4 regions of the Azospirillum humicireducens genome follow, and region 1 is predicted to be linked to each of the others. Evidence: predicted binding sites of a transcription regulator. Region 1 holds the regulator's gene; each other region holds the start of a gene.

What was found. Region 1 encodes LexA, which represses DNA repair genes until DNA is damaged. Its sites were predicted from a motif close to ATGTTCTANTTTGGTTC; they were not measured.
Region 2: the regulator LexA is predicted to act here: its motif matches at 2,468-2,484, upstream of recA (recombinase RecA).
Region 3: the regulator LexA is predicted to act here: its motif matches at 1,704-1,720, upstream of A6A40_RS10925 (ImuA family protein).
Region 4: the regulator LexA is predicted to act here: its motif matches at 2,258-2,274, upstream of A6A40_RS11255 (S24 family peptidase).

Annotation. Positions count from the first base shown of each region.
Region 1 is NZ_CP015285.1:1,025,849-1,030,124, reverse strand. Features, by position in the region: gene moaC (cyclic pyranopterin monophosphate synthase MoaC) at 1-175, shown strand, start outside; gene A6A40_RS04650 (molybdopterin molybdotransferase MoeA) at 180-1,409, shown strand; gene lexA (transcriptional repressor LexA) at 1,609-2,331, shown strand; gene A6A40_RS04640 (ComEC/Rec2 family competence protein) at 2,404-4,276, opposite strand, start outside.
Region 2 is NZ_CP015285.1:1,370,521-1,374,796, reverse strand. Features, by position in the region: gene A6A40_RS06310 (ATP-binding protein) at 1-2,418, shown strand, start outside; gene recA (recombinase RecA) at 2,571-3,650, shown strand; gene A6A40_RS06300 (cupin domain-containing protein) at 3,750-4,046, shown strand; gene A6A40_RS06295 (hypothetical protein) at 4,080-4,276, opposite strand, start outside.
Region 3 is NZ_CP015285.1:2,332,893-2,337,168, forward strand. Features, by position in the region: gene A6A40_RS10915 (DTW domain-containing protein) at 1-181, opposite strand, end outside; gene A6A40_RS10920 (hypothetical protein) at 613-795, shown strand; gene A6A40_RS10925 (ImuA family protein) at 816-1,679, opposite strand; gene A6A40_RS10930 (SH3 domain-containing protein) at 1,791-2,243, opposite strand; gene A6A40_RS10935 (EF-hand domain-containing protein) at 2,586-3,407, shown strand; gene hemN (oxygen-independent coproporphyrinogen III oxidase) at 3,554-4,276, opposite strand, start outside.
Region 4 is NZ_CP015285.1:2,399,750-2,404,025, forward strand. Features, by position in the region: gene A6A40_RS11240 (portal protein) at 1-1,417, opposite strand, end outside; gene A6A40_RS11245 (hypothetical protein) at 1,396-1,788, opposite strand; gene A6A40_RS11250 (hypothetical protein) at 1,785-2,189, opposite strand; gene A6A40_RS11255 (S24 family peptidase) at 2,352-2,984, shown strand; gene A6A40_RS11260 (hypothetical protein) at 3,201-3,506, shown strand; gene A6A40_RS11265 (branched-chain amino acid aminotransferase) at 3,482-4,276, opposite strand, start outside.

The DNA of each region.
Region 1 (4,276 bases):
GGGGGTGGAGATGGAGGCGCTGACCGCGGTCACGATCGCCGCGCTGACCGTTTACGACATGTGCAAGGCGGTGGACCGCGGCATGACCGTCACCGATGTCCGCCTTCTGCACAAGGCCGGCGGCAAGAGCGGCGAGTGGGGGTCTGCCGCAACCGCTCCCACAACCGGAGCCTGACGCCGTGATCTCCGTCGCAGAGGCGCGCGCCCGCATCCTGTCGGCCTTCGCTCCCCTGCCGGCGGAGACGGTGGCCCTGCCCGACGCGCTCGGCCGCGTGCTGGCCGAACCGGTGGTCGCCCGGCTGACCCAGCCGCCCTTCCATGCCGCCGCGATGGATGGCTGGGCCGTGCGCGCCGACGACATCGCCGCCGCGGCCGCCAACTCTCCCGTCCCCCTGCGCCGCATCGGCGAATCCTCCGCCGGCCATGCGTTCGGCGGCAGCGTCGGCCCCGGCGAGGCGGTGCGCATCTTCACCGGCGCGCCGATGCCCGATGGCGCCGACGCCGTGGTGATGCAGGAGGATTGCAGCGCCGACGAATCCAGCGTCCAGGTCGGCCGCGCCGTGGTTGCCGGCCGCTTTGTCCGCGAGGCCGGCTTCGACTTTGTCCATGGGCAGGAGCTTCTGCCGAAAGGCCGCCGCCTGACCGCCCGCGACATCGCGCTGGCCGCTGGCGGCAACGTGCCCTGGCTGTCGGTCCACCGCCGGCCGCGCATCGCCATTCTTGCCACCGGCGACGAGATCGCCCTGCCCGGCGACCCGCTGGGGCCGAGCCAGATCGTCAGCACCAACGCGCTCGGCCTCTGCGCGCTTGTGACCGCACAGGGTGGGCTGGCCCACAATCTGGGCGTCGCCAAGGACACGCCGGAGAGTGTCGCCGCTTTGGCGAAGGGCGCCGCCGGCTGCGACCTGCTGGTCACCACCGGCGGCGCCGCCCATGGCGACTACGACCTCGTGCGCGACGTGCTGGCCGAGCGTGGGGTGGCGCTGGAGGTGCAGACGGTGGCGATGCGGCCGGGAAAGGCGCTGATGTTCGGCCGGGCCGGGTCGGTGCCTCTGCTGGGCCTGCCCGGCAATCCGGTGTCCACCGGCGTCACCGCCGTCCTGTTCCTGCGCCCGATCCTACGCCTGCTGCAGGGGTTGTCGCCCGAAGACGACGGCCTGCCGCTGCGCGCCCGCCTGACCGTCGGGTTGAAGGCCAACGACCGGCGCGAGGAGTATCTGCGCGCCACGCTCGCCGCCGGCCCGGACGGTGTCCTGGCCGTCACGCCCTTCGCCCGGCAGGACAGCGCCATCACCTCGCTCTACGCCAAGGCCGACTGCCTGATCCCACGCACAGCCCATGCCGACCCGGAACCGGCCGGCGCCATGGTGGCCGTGCTTCCCCTGACCGATGGAGCGCTCAGCATATAGTCTTGGGAGACAACCCCCGGACGGCGGATGGAACAATTGAACAGCATCCCGAAAACCGTTTCACGCTGTTTCAAATGTTCCGTTCAAGTTCTAAAACAAGGCGATGGGGGACTTGACGCGTGGCAGGAACCAAACTAGAACATGGAGCAACGTTTAGTTTTTGTTCCATCTTCAGTCTGGCGACGGCCGGGAGGCATCCATGCTCACGCGCAAGCAGCACGAATTGCTGCTCTTCATCCACGAACGGCTTGGCCAGGGTGGCGTCTCGCCGTCGTTCGACGAGATGAAGGACGCCCTGGGGCTGAAGTCCAAGTCGGGCATCCACCGCCTCATCACCGGTCTCGAGGAACGCGGCTTCATCCGCCGCCTGCCCCACCGCGCCCGCGCGCTGGAGGTTCTGCGCCTGCCCGAGGGACTGGATGCCGCCCGCTCCCGCACCGCGCCCAAGCCGAAGTTCCAGCCCAACGTCATCAAGGGCGACTTCGCCTTCGCCGGCCGCGATGCGGCTCCGCAAGCTCCGGCCAGGACCGCGGGGAACGAGACGGTGCAGCTTCCGCTCTATGGCCGCATCGCCGCAGGTACGCCGATCGAGGCGCTGCGCGACAACAGCGCCTTCGTGGACGTCCCCGCCTCCATGCTCGGCGGCGGCGACCACTACGCCCTGGAGGTGTCCGGCGACTCGATGGTGGAGGCCGGCATCCTCGACCATGACACCATCATCATCCAGCGCTGCGACGCGGCGGAGAACGGCACCATCGTCGTGGCGCTGGTGGACGAGGGCGAGGTGACGCTGAAGCGCCTGCGCCGCAAGGGCAACACCATCGCCCTGGAGCCCGCCAATGCCGCCTATGAAACCCGCATCTTCGGCGCCGACCGCGTCCGCGTGCAGGGCAAGCTGGTCGGTCTGGTGCGGAAGTACTGAGTTGCTGTTGCCCCCTCTCCCGCAAAGCGGGGGAGGGATGGGGAGGGGGCAAGCGTTAGGAAGGGGGCAACATCACCTCCCCCCGGTCCAAGGCCGTTCCCCCCGCAGCCCCCGCACCGTCTCAACCTCTATTCCGCCCGCCGTCACCCTCAGCGCATGCGCTCCCTCATGCCGCAGGGACCAGCGGTCGACCACCACCCCGGACCGGCATCCCCGAGCCACCGCGGCCGTCACCACCGCATCGGTCGTCCCGCAATCCTCGTCCAGTGCATCCGGCAACCGCGGCAGGGCGACCGTCCTCCCCTTCACCCGGTACAGGCATCCCAGCAGGTCGCAACTCAGCGACCGTTCCCCCTCGCTCCACCCCCCCGCCACAGGCCAGGGATCGGCGGCGGTGCGTTCGCCATCGCGTTCCCGCCATGTCTCCGTCACCCGCCCGCCGGTCTTCCCCGAAGCACTGAGGCGACCGTCCGGCGTCCGCACCGCCATCACCGTCCCATCTGCCGCCACCAGCACGTCCGGCCGGGTCACCAATGCCGGTGACGCCAACCCTGCCATGATCGGCAGCAGCCCCAGCCAGCGCCACCGCCTCGTCCAGAGGCACAGCCAGATTCCACCCAGAACCAGCACCGCAAAGCCTTCCACCGGCATCGCCGGCACGGTGATCGACGCCCAGGGCAGGCGGCCGAAGAACTCCGCCGTCCAGATCACCGCCCGGTCGCCCCAGTTCATCGCGATCAGTGCCGGCGCCTCCAGCCCGAAGGGCATCAGGGCATAGGCGATGAGGCTCCATGGCATGACCCAGAAGGAGGTGATGGGAATGGCGATCAGATTGGACAGCACGCCATAGAAGGCGATCTGCTGAAAATGGAAGAGCGCGAACGGCAGCGTCGCCAGCGTCGCCACCACACTGGTCAACAGGATGCCGCCGACATAGAGCAGGCCGCGCAGAAGCCATCCCGCCTCGCTGCGCCATTCCGCCATCCGCGAACTGCCGCGCTCGAAGGCGGCGATCAGCGCCACCACCGCCGCGAATGACATCTGAAAGCTGGGGCCGAGCATCCCCTCCGGATCCATGGCGATGGTGACCAGTCCGGCGAAGGCGACCAGCCGCATGCTCAGCGGGTGGCGGTCCAGCATGATCGCGCCCATGATCATGCCCGTCATCAGCACTGACCGCACCGTCGGCAGCGGCGCACCGACCAGCAGCGTATAGGCGAGCGCCGACAGGATGCCGAACAGCGCCGCGATCTTCTTGATCGGCCAGCGCAGGGCCGCATACGGCACCAGCGCCAGCAGGGCGCGGGCGACATAGAACAGGATGCCGGCAGCGATCCCCACATGCAGGCCGGAGATCGACAGCAGATGCGCCAACCCGCTGTTGCGGAAATCCTCCAGCGTCCCATCCGGGATGCCGAACTGCTCCCCATTCAGCAGCGCCGTGGTGACGCTGGCCTCCACCGGGTCGGCGATGGCCGCAGTCACCCGCTCGGCGATTGCACCGCGCGCGCGCTCGAAGGCAACCGTCACCACGCGCCAGCCCGTGACCGGCGGCGCCTCGACCACGTCCACCGCACCTGTGGCGAAGCCAGTGCCGCCCAGTTCCATGAACCAGGCCCGCCGCTGGAAATCGAAGGCCCCCGGTTCGGCGGGAGCCTGGGGCGGCAGCAGCGTGGCGCGCAGGCTCACCACCGATCCGGGCTCCGGCCCGGCATGGCGATCCGACAGGCGGATGCGCAGGGCAGCCGGTGTCTGTTCCGGCGGCAGGCGGCTGACGGTCGGATCCCGCAGGGTGATGCGGACGGCACCCGGCCGGCGCTCCACCGCCATCACGCGTCCGGTGACGGTTGCGCTGGTGATGACGCGGGTCAGCACCGGCGCCGCCACCCGCGCGCTGTGGCCCTGCGCCACCAGGAACCCCGCCGCCACCATCATCAATGCCATC
Region 2 (4,276 bases), 340 kb from region 1:
CTGGCCGCCGGCCTGCTGCTGGACCGGGAAGAGATCGGGTGGGCGGGAGCGGTGCTGGCGGCGGTGGGCGTCGCCCTGCTGATCGGCCGCAGCATCGCCGTCGTCCGGCGGTCGGCGCGAATCGGTGCGCTGCTGGGTGGGGCGCTCGAAGGCATGCCGGCGGGTCAGCTGCTCTGCGACGAGGCCGACGAGGTGGTCTTCGTCAATGCCGCCTTCCGCGAGCTTGCCGGCTGGCGCCGCGGCGAACGGCCGCTGGATGCGCTGGCGCGCCAGTTCTCCGACGATCCCGACAGCGCGCGCGAGTTCCGCCGCCTGCGCGAACGGGTGCGGGCGGGAGCGGCGGCATCCGCTGAACTGGCCATCCCGGCATTGGACAACCATCCGCCGGAATGGCGCAAGGTGCAGGGCCAGCCGGTGCCCGGCTTTGCCGGCTCCGTCCATTGGCGGGTCGAGGACATCACCGCCCGGCGCGAGTTGGAGCATGTGATGCTGCGCGAGCAGGCCAAGCTCGCCGATTTCATGGAACATGCGCCCGTCGGCTTCTTCTCCGTCGATCAGAATGGCCAGTTCCTGTTCGTCAACGCCACCCTGGCCCAATGGCTGGAGGCCTTCCCCGGTGACCTGACCGATGGCGAGCTGCGCCTTCACGGCATCCTGGCCGCGCCGCCGCGGTCCGCCGCGCCCTACGACCTGTTCGACCATGGCGGCGGCGAGCAGCGCGGAGAACTGACCATGGTGGGGCTGCGCGGGCGCCGGTTCCAGGTGGCGGTGGCGCAGAGCGTGGTGCGTGCCGACGATGGGACGATTCACACCCGATCGGTGGTGCGCGATCTGTCGCCCGAGCGGGAATGGCAGGAGGCCCTTCGCCAGTCCGAGCAGCGGTTCCAGCGCTTCTTCGAGGATGCGCCGATCGGCATCGCACTGGTGGACGAGACCGGCCAGCTGACGGAATGCAACGAGGCCTTCCTGGCGCTGATCGGCAGCGAGGCCGGCAGCGTCATCAACCGCCCGATGGCCGACCTGATCGTCCCGGCCGAGCGCGAGGCGGTGAGCGCCCGCTTGAAGTCGGTCCAGGGCGGTGCCGATCCGGTTCATCCGCTGGAGGTCCGGCTGTCCGGCGGCCGGGAGCTGACAGCGCAGCTCTATGCCCGGCGCCTCGCCAATCCTGTGCGCACGGACGGGCGCGGCGAGGCCGAGAGGACAGCGATAGGCGTCGGCCTGATCCTGCATTTCATCGACATGACCGAGCGCAAGAGCCTGGAGGCCCAGTTCGCCCAGTCGCAGAAGATGCAGGCTGTGGGGCAGCTCGCCGGCGGCGTCGCCCATGACTTCAACAATCTGCTGACGGCGATGATCGGCTTCTGCGATCTGCTGCTGCTGCGGCACAAGCCGGGCGACCAGTCCTTCAGCGACATCATGCAGATCAAGCAGAACGCCAATCGCGCCGCCAATCTGGTGCGGCAGCTGCTGGCCTTCTCGCGCCAGCAGACCTTGCAGCCCCGCGTCATCAACGTGACGGACGTGCTGGCGGAGCTGGCGAACCTGCTGCGCCGGCTGATCGGCGAGAACATCGAGCTGAAGATGATCCATGGCCGCGACCTGGGGCTGGTCAAGGTCGATCAGAACCAGCTGGAACAGGTCATCATCAATCTGGTGGTCAATGCCCGCGACGCCATGGCCGGCGGCGGCAAGCTGACCATCAACACAGCCAACCACGTCGTCACCCAGCCAGAACGGCGGGAGCATGAGACGGTGCCGCCCGGCAGCTACGTCTCCATCGACGTGATCGACACCGGCTGTGGCATCGCGCGGGAGAATCTGCAGCGCATCTTCGAACCGTTCTATACGACCAAGGAGGTCGGGTCGGGCACCGGGCTCGGCCTGTCGACCGTCTACGGCATCGTGCGGCAGACGGGCGGCTTTGTGCTGGTCGATTCAGCGGTCGGGGAGGGGACGACCTTCACCATCCTGCTGCCCCGCCATCAGGGCGAATTGCGCCCGGTCGACACTGCCGAGCCGCGGGAGCGGCGCGGCAGCGACCTGACCGGAACCGGCACCATCCTGCTGGTGGAGGATGAGGACGCGGTGCGCGTCTTTTCCGCCCGCGCGCTGCGCAACAAGGGCTATCAGGTGCTGGAGGCCAAGAATGGCGAGGCGGCCTTGCAGCAGATCGAGACCAACGGCGCCTCCATCGACCTGCTGATCACCGACGTGGTGATGCCGCAGATGGACGGCCCGACGCTGGCCCGCCATGTGCGCAAGCTGCGCCCGGAGATGCGGGTGATCTTCATCTCCGGCTACGCCGAGGACCGGTTGGGCGAGATCGACGGGGTCGAGGTGGCCCATTTCCTGCCCAAGCCCTTCTCGTTGAAGCAGCTTGCCTCCAAGGTGAAGGAGGTCATCCGCGATGCGCGGTGAGGACCGGATTCGCTCGCAAGAACACGCCCGGATTCACCCTGTGAAATAGGAACATATGGGAAACATTGCTCCTTGCAAATAAGAACGGAGAGAGTACATTAAGCTCCGTTGCAAGAGCGCCGACCGTGTGTTCTAAGAGAGGGGTACCGGGCATGTCGTCCGCACAGCTTCGTTTGGTCGAGAAGGATTCCATGGACAAGCAGAAGGCGCTCGATGCCGCCCTGAGCCAGATCGAACGCGCGTTCGGCAAGGGCTCGATCATGAAGCTCGGCGCCAAGGAGAACCTGGTCGAGACGGAGGTTATTTCCACCGGCTCGCTGGGTCTCGACATCGCGCTGGGCATCGGCGGCCTGCCGAAGGGCCGCATCGTCGAAATCTACGGGCCGGAAAGCTCGGGCAAGACCACGCTGGCGCTGCATGCCATCGCCCAGGCTCAGAAGGCCGGCGGCACCTGCGCTTTCGTCGACGCCGAACATGCGCTCGACCCGTCCTATGCCCGCAAGCTGGGCGTCAACATCGACGAGCTGCTGATCTCCCAGCCGGATGCCGGCGAGCAGGCGCTGGAGATCGCCGATACGCTGGTGCGCTCCGGCGCCATCGACGTGCTGGTGGTCGACTCGGTCGCAGCATTGGTGCCGCGCGCCGAACTGGAAGGCGAGATGGGCGACAGCCATGTCGGCCTGCACGCCCGCCTGATGAGTCAGGCGCTGCGCAAGCTGACCGGCTCGATTTCCAAGTCGAACTGCCTGGTGATCTTCATCAACCAGATCCGCCTGAAGATCGGCGTGATGTTCGGCAACCCGGAAACGACCACCGGCGGCAATGCGCTGAAATTCTACGCCTCCGTGCGTCTCGATATCCGCCGCATCGGCTCGATCAAGGACCGCGACACCGTCGTCGGCAACCAGACCCGTGTCAAGGTGGTGAAGAACAAGATGGCCCCGCCGTTCCGCGTGGTCGAATTCGACATCATGTATGGCGAGGGTGTGTCGAAGGTCGGCGAACTGCTCGACCTCGGCATCCAGGCCGGTGTGGTCGACAAGTCGGGTGCGTGGTTCAGCTACGACGGCACCCGCATCGGCCAGGGCCGCGAGAACGCCAAGACCTTCCTGCGCAACAATCCAGAGATGGCCGATGCGATCGAAGCCAAGATCCGCGGCAACGCCGGTCTGGTTGCCGACGCGATGATGGGCACCCCGGAAGCCGACGGCGAAGCCTCCACGCCGGAGTAAGTCTTTGATATTTTTGTGAGCCCGCCGCCCATGAGGGCGGTGGGCTTTCTTTTTGGCAGCAACGTCCAAAAGCAAGCCGGGATTTCGGAGGGGGAGGCAATGATCAATCTGATTGCGGAAACGGCGACCTTGCCCCATGCATGGCGGTCGCGGATCGTCGGCAAGATCGCCGGCGCCAATCTGAAGATCATCCGCATGGATGAGGCGGGCATTCCATCGGAAAGCCATGCAGATTTCGATGAAGCGCTGTTTGTTCTGGACGGCAGCATGACGCTCGATGTCGAAGGCGAACTGATTGCAATGTCCGCGGGTGACTTCTTCGTCATTCCGGCGGGCAAAAGTCACCGTGTCCTGGAAGGAAGCCGGGGCCTCCTGTTCCTGGTCGATGCGGAATAGGACCAGATCACGGTCCGTGGGGACCGGTTCCGCTTAGACATCCATCACCATATGCGGCCGGAACGCTCCCTCAAGCGTCAGCAGCAGGTGCAGGTAGACCGCGACCTTGCGGGCGCGATCGGTGTTGCGAGACAGACAGTCGCGCAGTTGTTCCGCCAGTCGGGCGGTCTCCGCGTCCTGCTCCGGTGCCGCGGCCGTGGCGGCCTGGACGATATGTTCGGGGTCGACCG
Region 3 (4,276 bases), 1.3 Mb from region 1:
CCCAGCGCTTGGGATCGACCTCGCGCCCCAGGATGCGCTTCAGCCCCGGCCAGCTCAGCCCGACCTTCACCATCGAATTGGCGAACTGCAGATGGGCGATCTGGGCGGTGCCGAGATTCTCCCGCTTCTCCTGCGGGTGCTGCAGGATCAGCAGGAACACGCCGTTGTCGATCGGCTGCACTGCCTCGCAAATGCACAGATGATTAGGCTTTAGGCAGGTGGGGCAGGACTCGGGTGCGGGGGCGCTGTGCATGGGAGGTACGCATTCCTTGAAGAGGATTGGCCGCGAATATGGGTTGGAATGGCGCGGAAGGGAACACATCTCACTCGCAGAGCGGCGGCTGCCGACCGAACGGTGACCGCCGCCACGGCATGTACGACAGATCCCCCCAACACACCCCGTGTCATACCGGTTCATCTGGGTTCGAAGTGGCTTCGTATAAACCGTTTGTAGAGACTTAGTCGTGTGTCATGGACCTCGTGTGACGCGCTTAACAGCTGGCCTGGAACTTGCGTAGTTAGTATCCAGGCAAACAGGACGACGGGTGGGCCAGGACCGGCCTTTGTCAGGCCGATCCGCGGTGCCATCCGGCGCTCAGAAGGAGACCTGCCATGCTGCCCGCCCACCTTGCCGACCGCCTGCTGAAGCAGCGCCGCGATGCCGAAAGCGCGGAATTCGCCCGCCAGCTGCCGCTCTACGCGCCGCTGGACGCTGACGATCCCCGCTGGATGACCGAGCCGGACGACTCGGAACAGGCCGCCCGCCGCGAGCCCGACTGGGCCACCGACTACTGAGCGGCAGCTCCTGACGGCACTCACCGGCCGGCGGCAGCCGGGCGGTGATCCGACAGGCCGCTTTCCCGGCCTGACTGTCGGATGTCGGACATCCGCCACTGGTTTGCCGCCTTGGGGTTCCCGGCATCGCGCCAGCCTTCCTCGTCGCAGACGAGGGTCCAGCGGCCCGGACGGCCGCCACGGCAGCGTTCCAGCGCGACGGACCAGCGCGGCGCTCCCAATCCCGGCAGGCCTCCGGCCGGGCGCGGAGCTTCGTCCTCCTCCTCATCCCGGCTGGGTGCGGCATCCAGCCGCCATCGCGTCACCGCGGCACTGAGCCCGTCCGGCCTTCCGCCCCGGCGGCCCGGCATGCCTGCGCCGAGACCCAGCAGGAAACCGGTCACCCCCGACGACTCGGCGGCCAGCTGCAGCCGCCGGCTGGCGGTGAGGTCCAGCCCCTCCAACTCGCCCAGCACCGCCGACAGGGCGGAGCAGCGCAGCGCCTCCTCCATCGCCCACAGCGCGTCCACCGCCCGCACCGCGCGCACCGCCACCAGCCGGTCCGGCGTCAGCCCATAGGCCGCCAGACCCGGCGCATAGAGGTCGCGCCCCCGCAGGATCCACAAGGCCGGTGCCTTCGGCGTCGCCAACCGGCCCAGCAGGGTCGCGGCGAAGCCGGTGCCCGCCCCCGGATCCTCTGCCGTCACCGCATGGAGGCAGCCCAGCGGCAGGCCGCCGTCGGGCAGATGCGCGTCGATCGCCTCCACCCCGAACGGCAGCGTCCGCCCGCCCTCCCCTCCCGCCCCCTCGATCCGCCGGATGCGCGCGCGCAGGTCGGCCAGCACGCCGGCACGGTCGCGCGGCGCAGAGTCCGCTGGCACGGAGGGGGATGGCAGGGTGGACATGACTCGGCTCCGCTCGACAGGCATATGTTCCTGATATGTTCTATCACGGGGCCTTGCCGAGGGGGAGTCCGAGACTCCTGTCTTGTCCTGAGACCGGATGAGCCGGAAAGGTCAGTTGGCGATGGGGGTGGCGCCGATCTTGCCGCGCGGTGCGGCCTTGATGGTCGGACCCGCATTGTCGACGGGCTTTTCCAGGGTGGTGGAGGTTCCGCGGCTGCCGCGCGGCGTGTTGCCCTTCAGGCTCAACAGATGCAGCCGGACATAGGCGGTGGAGCCGCCGGCCTTCACCGCGACCCAATCGCTGTTGCGCACCCGGCCCAGCGTGCTGACCGCTTGCCCGGCGCCCAGCGTGGCGACGACACCCGACCCGGCGGCGGGCTTTGCATAGACCGGTGTCGGTCTGTCCACCTGCCATTCCCCATACATGGGCTCCAGCCCGGCCCCGGTATCGGGCGCGGTGCGCACGGTCGGCGGGTTGGGAATGCGCTGGTACGGCATGCAGCCGGGAACCGTCAGCGTGACCAGGGCCACCATCAGCGGAAGGGTACGCAAACGCCGGATCATCGCTCACCTTGAAGGGGGCAGAGTGAAGGCAGGAAAAGGCCTGCGGGGCCTTCGGCGCGACCATACAGGAGGCAGGCTCCTTTTCGCCACCGCAGTGCAACCGGGATCGCTATGCGCTTTTTGGACCGGCCGGATCGAAGAGGCGGGGCCGGTATCGAAAATTCTTAGTGAAATTGCCTGTTTCGCCGCAGCCCCCCTGCGCAGGAGTCCCCGCCGGCCCGCGTATCTTGATCGTCGAGACGCCCGAGACGAGCCCGCCGGCCCGGCCGGAGACCGTCCGCGCCAAGACGGCAATCCTTCACGACGGCGGATTACGCCGGCAAATCAAGGGGGCATCGGGCCATGATTTCCTCCCTCGGCAGTTCCGGCAGCGCCGCGACGCTGCAGAAATTCTTCTCCAAGGCCGACGCCAACAGCGACTCGTCGCTGACGACGGACGAACTGCTGAGCGCGCTCGGCGAGACCTCGGCCGCATCGGACAGTTCCAAGCTGTCCTCAGCGGTCGACAGCCTGGTCAAAAGCCTGGACAGCGACAGCGACGGATCGCTCAGCGCGACGGAGTTCAGTTCCTTCTCCAGCCAGTTCGACTATGGCAGCGGCAGCGCCCTGCTGGCGGCACAGGAGCAGGCGGGCGCGATGCGGCAGCAGTTCGCGCAGAACCTCTATTCCAGCCTGGACAGCGACAGCAGCGGCGGTGTCAGCGCCGATGAGCTGTCCTCCGCCCTGACCTCCGCCGGCCAGACCGACACCGACGCCTCTGAGCTGTTCAGCAGCCTCGACAGCGACGAGGACGGCACGATCTCGGAAGACGAACTGACCAGCGCACTGGAAGAGGCGGAAGCCAACCGTCCGCCGCCACCGCCGCCGCCCGCGAACGACAGCCGCTCGGCAAGCGGTTCGGACAGCAGCACGTCATCGACGGCAACGACCTCGTCGACGTCATCGACCTCTTCATCGTCGTCGGGCGGCACCGCCTCGGCGTCTGCGGGCGGCACGACCAGCTACGATCCGCTGGACACCAACCAGGACGGCTATGTCTCGGAAGAAGAGAAGATGGCCGCCTATGGCGGGACCGCGCAGCAGAAAGGCGGCGTGACCTCCAACCGCCTCAGCGGCGACATGCTGCGGACTTTGATGCAGGGCATCAACGAGGTTGCCGCGTAAACGTGTGGGTTCGGATGCGCGGCACGGGAGAAGGCGGTCGGCGGGTGGCGCCGGCCGCCTTTTCTTTTTGAAGCGCGCTCCCCGGAACGCGGGCCGCCTCAGACCGCCCGGCCCTCAAACCGCCCGGCCCTCAAACCGCCCGCCCCTCAAACCGCCCGACTATGCCGGCCGGCGCCCTTGGACAGGTGGGTGTCGAAGCGGGCAGCCACGATGCGCATCAGGGGACGGGCGCTCTCCGGCACATGGACGCGGCGCCCCTCCACCACCGCGACGCCGTCGGCGACCAGATCGGCCATGCCCTCCAGTTCGGCGTCGAAGGCGGACTCGGCCAACCCGTGGGCACGGGCGATGGCGGCGGTGTCGACCGACAGGTCGCACATCAGCCGCATGATCAGGTCGCGCCGCACCGTGTCGTCCCGGGTCAGCGCGATGCCCTTGCCGGTGGGCAGGCGGCCCTCCTCGACGGCGGCGGCATAGTGGTCGAAAGGCACGGCGTTCTGCACATAGCCCTGCGGCAGCGCGCCGATGGAGGAGGAGCCGAAGCCCAGCAGAACCTCGGCGTCGTCGGTGGTGTAGCCCTGGAAGTTGCGGCCCAGCCGCCCTTCCTCCTGCTGCACCGCCAGCTCGTCGCCGGGGCGGGCGAAATGGTCGAGACCGATGGCGCTGTAGCCGGCGGCGGCCAGCGTGTCGCCGATGGCGGCGAACTGCTCCCAGCGGCCGAGCGAGTCGGCCAGCACGGATTCGTCGATCTTCTTCTGGTGGGTCTTCATCCACGGCACATGGGCGTAGCCGAAGACCGACAGCCGGTCGGGCGCCATCTCCAGCGCGATCTCGGCGGAGCGGGTGACGCTTTCCACCGACTGGTGCGG
Region 4 (4,276 bases), 1.4 Mb from region 1:
CGGCGCTCCCGGCGTCCGGCCCCAACGCCGTCACGCTGTCCAGCCAGCGCAGGGCCGCCTGGACGTCGCGCTGCGCCTGCGCCTGGGCGAGCGGGGAGCGGTGCTGCAACTCCACCAGACGGCCATCCACCGTGATGTCGGGGATCTCGCCGCGCCGGCGCAGGATCGCCACCGCGCGCAGCAGAAGCGGCGTCATCAGCTCCGCCTGCAGCCGGCCATAGGTGGCGCCGAGCAGACGGGCCATCTCCACCGAGCGTTCCAGCACCTCGGTTGCGGTCATGCGCGCCGACTCCACCGGTCCCAGCCGGTCGGCCAGAAGCGCGTGGCGAATGCGCCCGCGCAGATCGTCCAGCACCAGCTGCGACACGTCGAACCGGCCGGGATTGGCCAGCGGCGTCAGCCCGGCCGACCCCATGGCCTTCGGGATGATGGTGCCGGGCACCAGCCGGACGGTGGCGGGATTCAGCACCCCGTCATCCTCCGCCTGCCAGATGCCGGTGACGGCGATGGAGGCGTTCTTCAGCACCAGCTCCACCACCTTGTTGGCGGTCTTGATGTCGGGCAGCGCCTTCATCACCGGCGAGCGGCCATAGGTTTCGCCCGGCGCCTTCAGCCAACGGAAATTGACGAAGGGCGACTGGGCGAAGCGCCCCTGCGCCAGCCAGGACGGCTCGGCCAGCCCGCTGTCCAGCACCACCGCCCAGCGATAGGCCGTGCCGTCGGGCAACACTGCCTCGACCAGCGGAAAACGGCTGTCGGGTTCGTCGGCCGACCGCTTGCGCAGTTCGTCGGGCAGGTCCGCACCGGGGAAGCGCTGGAGGATCTGGGCCAGCGTCGCCTCGCTGCGGCGGAAGGTGGCGTCCAGCCGGCCGTCCGGCCCCTCCTCCAGCACCGCTTCGGCAAGCGGCACCGCGGTGAAGCGCAGGCTGGACGGGGCGCCGGGTGCCGCCTCCTCCATCAGCAGGCTGGCGGTGCCGACGGTGACGAGATCGAGGAAGGCCTGATGGACCTCCACCGCGAAGTTGGAGCGGTCGAAATGGGCCTGGACGATCCCGGCCGCCCGGTCGAGCAGCGGGGCGATGCGGTCACGCTCCGCCCCGGCCAGCGCCGGACCGGGCTGGAAGCCGAACCAGCGCGACCAGGGCGGCGTCAGCTCCGACAGCAGGCTGGCGGCCAGCTGCTCCACCGCATCGGGAGCGGTGCCGTCGAACAGGCGGTCGACGCGCCGCTCGCCCGGCGTACCGCCGCCGCGGAAGGGCCGGCCGTTCGGCAGCGCATGATCGTAGCAATCCTGCCAATGGCTTTCCCAAACCGCCCGGCGTTCGCGGGCGACGCGGTAACGCTCCAGCAGGGCCTCCGGCTCCGACAGCTCCTTCTTTTGGCGGATGGCGGGTTTCACGGCTGGGGACGTGGGCATCGGCGGGTTCCTCCGGTCAGGTGGCGGTGCAGTTGCCAGGGGGTCAGCACCCAGCGGGCGCGCAGGCCGATCAGTCGCTTGACCGCCTCGACGCAGGTGAAGGGCCCCCAGGGGGCGGGGCCGTCGGGGCGGCGCAGCGGGGCGGGGTCGACCGTCAGCCCCTGGGCGCGGTACCAGCCCGGCAGGTCGAAGTCGGCCGGCAGCTCCAGCACCGCAACGTCGGTAAAGCCCGCCAGCGGATCGACCGCCACCCAGCGCCGCCCGTCGTTCAGCAGAACCAGGCAATGGCGGAAGCCCGGCCTGAGCAGCCGCAGCCACCACAGCGGCGACTCCCCGCGATAGACCACCCAGGCGGTCGGAGTCGCCGTCATCGCGCGATGCCCTTGTCGCGCAAGGCGGGCGCGATGGCGGCGAAGGCCTCCTGCCACAGGGAGTGGGCGCGCTGTTCACGGAAGCGGTCTGGCTCCGGCGCGCTCTGGCGGCGGCCGTAATGGACCAGGACATGCAGGTGGTCGCGCAGCAGTTTGCGCGTCCGGTAGAGCCGGTCGACCACGCGCAGCACATCCTGCGGTTCGCAAGGCCGCTCGACCAGCCCGCGCCCGGCGGCGACGCGTGCGCCGGCCGCCTTGGCGTCCTGCGCCTGCACCGCCCAGAACCACGCCTCCTCCGCCCCGGCGAAGGGTTCGCCATCGGCGCGGTAAGGCTCCGCACTCAGGGGGACGGCGCGGGACAGGCGGGCGACAGGCAAAGCGGGGGCGGCCGGACTCAGCATGCTGGTCTCCTTGCGGCTTCGGATTTTCGAAAGAGAGCGGCGCCGGGCCGGGATTGCGGCCGCGCCATCTGTTTGCGTTATGTTCCGGCCGATGGGCGCGGTCAATAGATTTATGAAAAAGTTCCTAGGGACGATGTCGCGCGTTTATGAGATTATCGTCCCATGCTGAAACATACGGACATCTGGCGGGCCATCGACCGCCTCGCGGCACAGCACGGGCTCTCCGCCTCCGGGCTGGCGCGGCGCGCCGGACTGGACCCGACGACCTTCAACAAGAGCAAGCGCACGACCAGCGACGGCAAGCTGCGCTGGCCATCGACGGAGAGCATCTCCAAGGTGCTGGACGCCACCGGCGCGTCTCTGTCGGAATTCGTGTCGCTGGTCGGTGACGGCGCCGGCACCACCCCGCTGCAGCGGGTTCCGGTGATCGGCTATGCCCAGGCCGGATCGGCCGGCTATTTCGACGACGCCGGCTTCCCCGCCGGAAGCGGCTGGGACGAACTGCTCTTCCCCAGCCTGGGCGACCCGCATGCCTATGCGCTGGAGATTTCCGGCGACAGCATGGAGCCGGTCTATCGCGACGGCGATACCATCATCGTCTCGCCAGCGGCGCAAATCCGCCGCAACGACCGCGTCGTCGTCCGCACCAAGGGCGGCGAGGTGATGGCCAAGCAGCTGATCCGCGAGACGGCCACCAAGATCGAGCTTCTGTCGATCAACCGGGCCCACCCCGATCGCAGCATCCCGCTGTCTGATGTCGCCTGGATGGCGCGGATCATCTGGGCGAGCCAGTGAGCGTAGAGCGACGTTAGCCCCCTCCCCATCCCTCCCCCTCTTCGAGGGAGAGGGGGTAGGACGCTTGCGGGAGTTATCCAACGGAGCGGCGGCAGTCCCCTCTCCCACCGACGGTGGGGGAGGGTTAGGGAGGGGGCAAAAGCCTCTCGCACCCCCAACCCTTCCTAGGAAAATTTCCCTTTACCATCCACCCCGGCAGGCGCTACCGTCCATTCCATGGACCGCGCCGCAAGCCTGGACAGCCTTCACCGCACCCATGACGCCCGCCCGCCGACGCCCGAGCTGCGTACCGCTTTGCTCGGCGGTGCCGCCCGCGCCAACGCCATAAAGCGCACCGCAGCGCTCCGCCTGCACACGGACCTCGCGGCCGAGGCGCGCCTCGCCACCGCCCGGCGTCGCCGCGCATTGACCGCCGCAACCTGCAGGACCGACGCGTGGCTGGCCCGTCTGGCCGCCACGCTGGCCCATCACCGCCGGGCAGCGGTGGCGCTGCTCGATCAGCGGAACGCATATTCCCAATAGAGCGCCCGCGCCCGCTGGAAGATCGGACCGGCCGCGAGGCTGCGGTCCTCCACCTTGATCACCGGCACGCATTTGGCGTGGTTGCCGGTGGAGAAGACCTCGTCGGCCTCCAGCACGTCCTTGGGCGTCAGGGTGCATTCCTCCACCGTCACGCCGTCGCCCCGCAGCAGGGCGATGATGCGCTGGCGGGTGATGCCGTTCAGGAAGCAGCCGTTCGGCACCGGGGTGCGCACCACGCCGTCCTTGGCGATGAAGATGTTGGAGGTGGCGAACTCCGCCACATTGCCGATGGCGTCCAGCATGATGGCATTCTGGAAGCCGCGCTTGCGCGCCTCGGTCAGCGCCAGCCCGGCATTGGGATACAGGCAGGCGGCCTTGGCTTCGGTCGGGGCCATGGTCGGGATCGGGCGGCGGCGGGTGGAGATGCAGGCGGCGAAGCCGGTCGGCTGCGGCAGCGGGTCCTCGTAGATCGACAGGACGAAGCGCGTGCTCTCCGGCGCCGGGGCGACGAAGCCGTCATCGGCGTAGAACATCGGACGGATATACAGCTCGGCGTCCTTGGGGAAGCGGCGGATGCCGTCCCAGCACAGCTCCTCGATCTCGCCGGCGGTGACCATCGGCTCCAGTCCCAGAACCAGGGCCGAGCGGATGGCGCGGGCGCAATGCAGGTCCAGGTCGGGGGCCACGCCCTGGAAGGCGCGCGCGCCATCGAAGACCGTCGAAGAGAGCCAGAGCGTGTGGGACAGCGGTCCGACGATCGGCGGATTGCC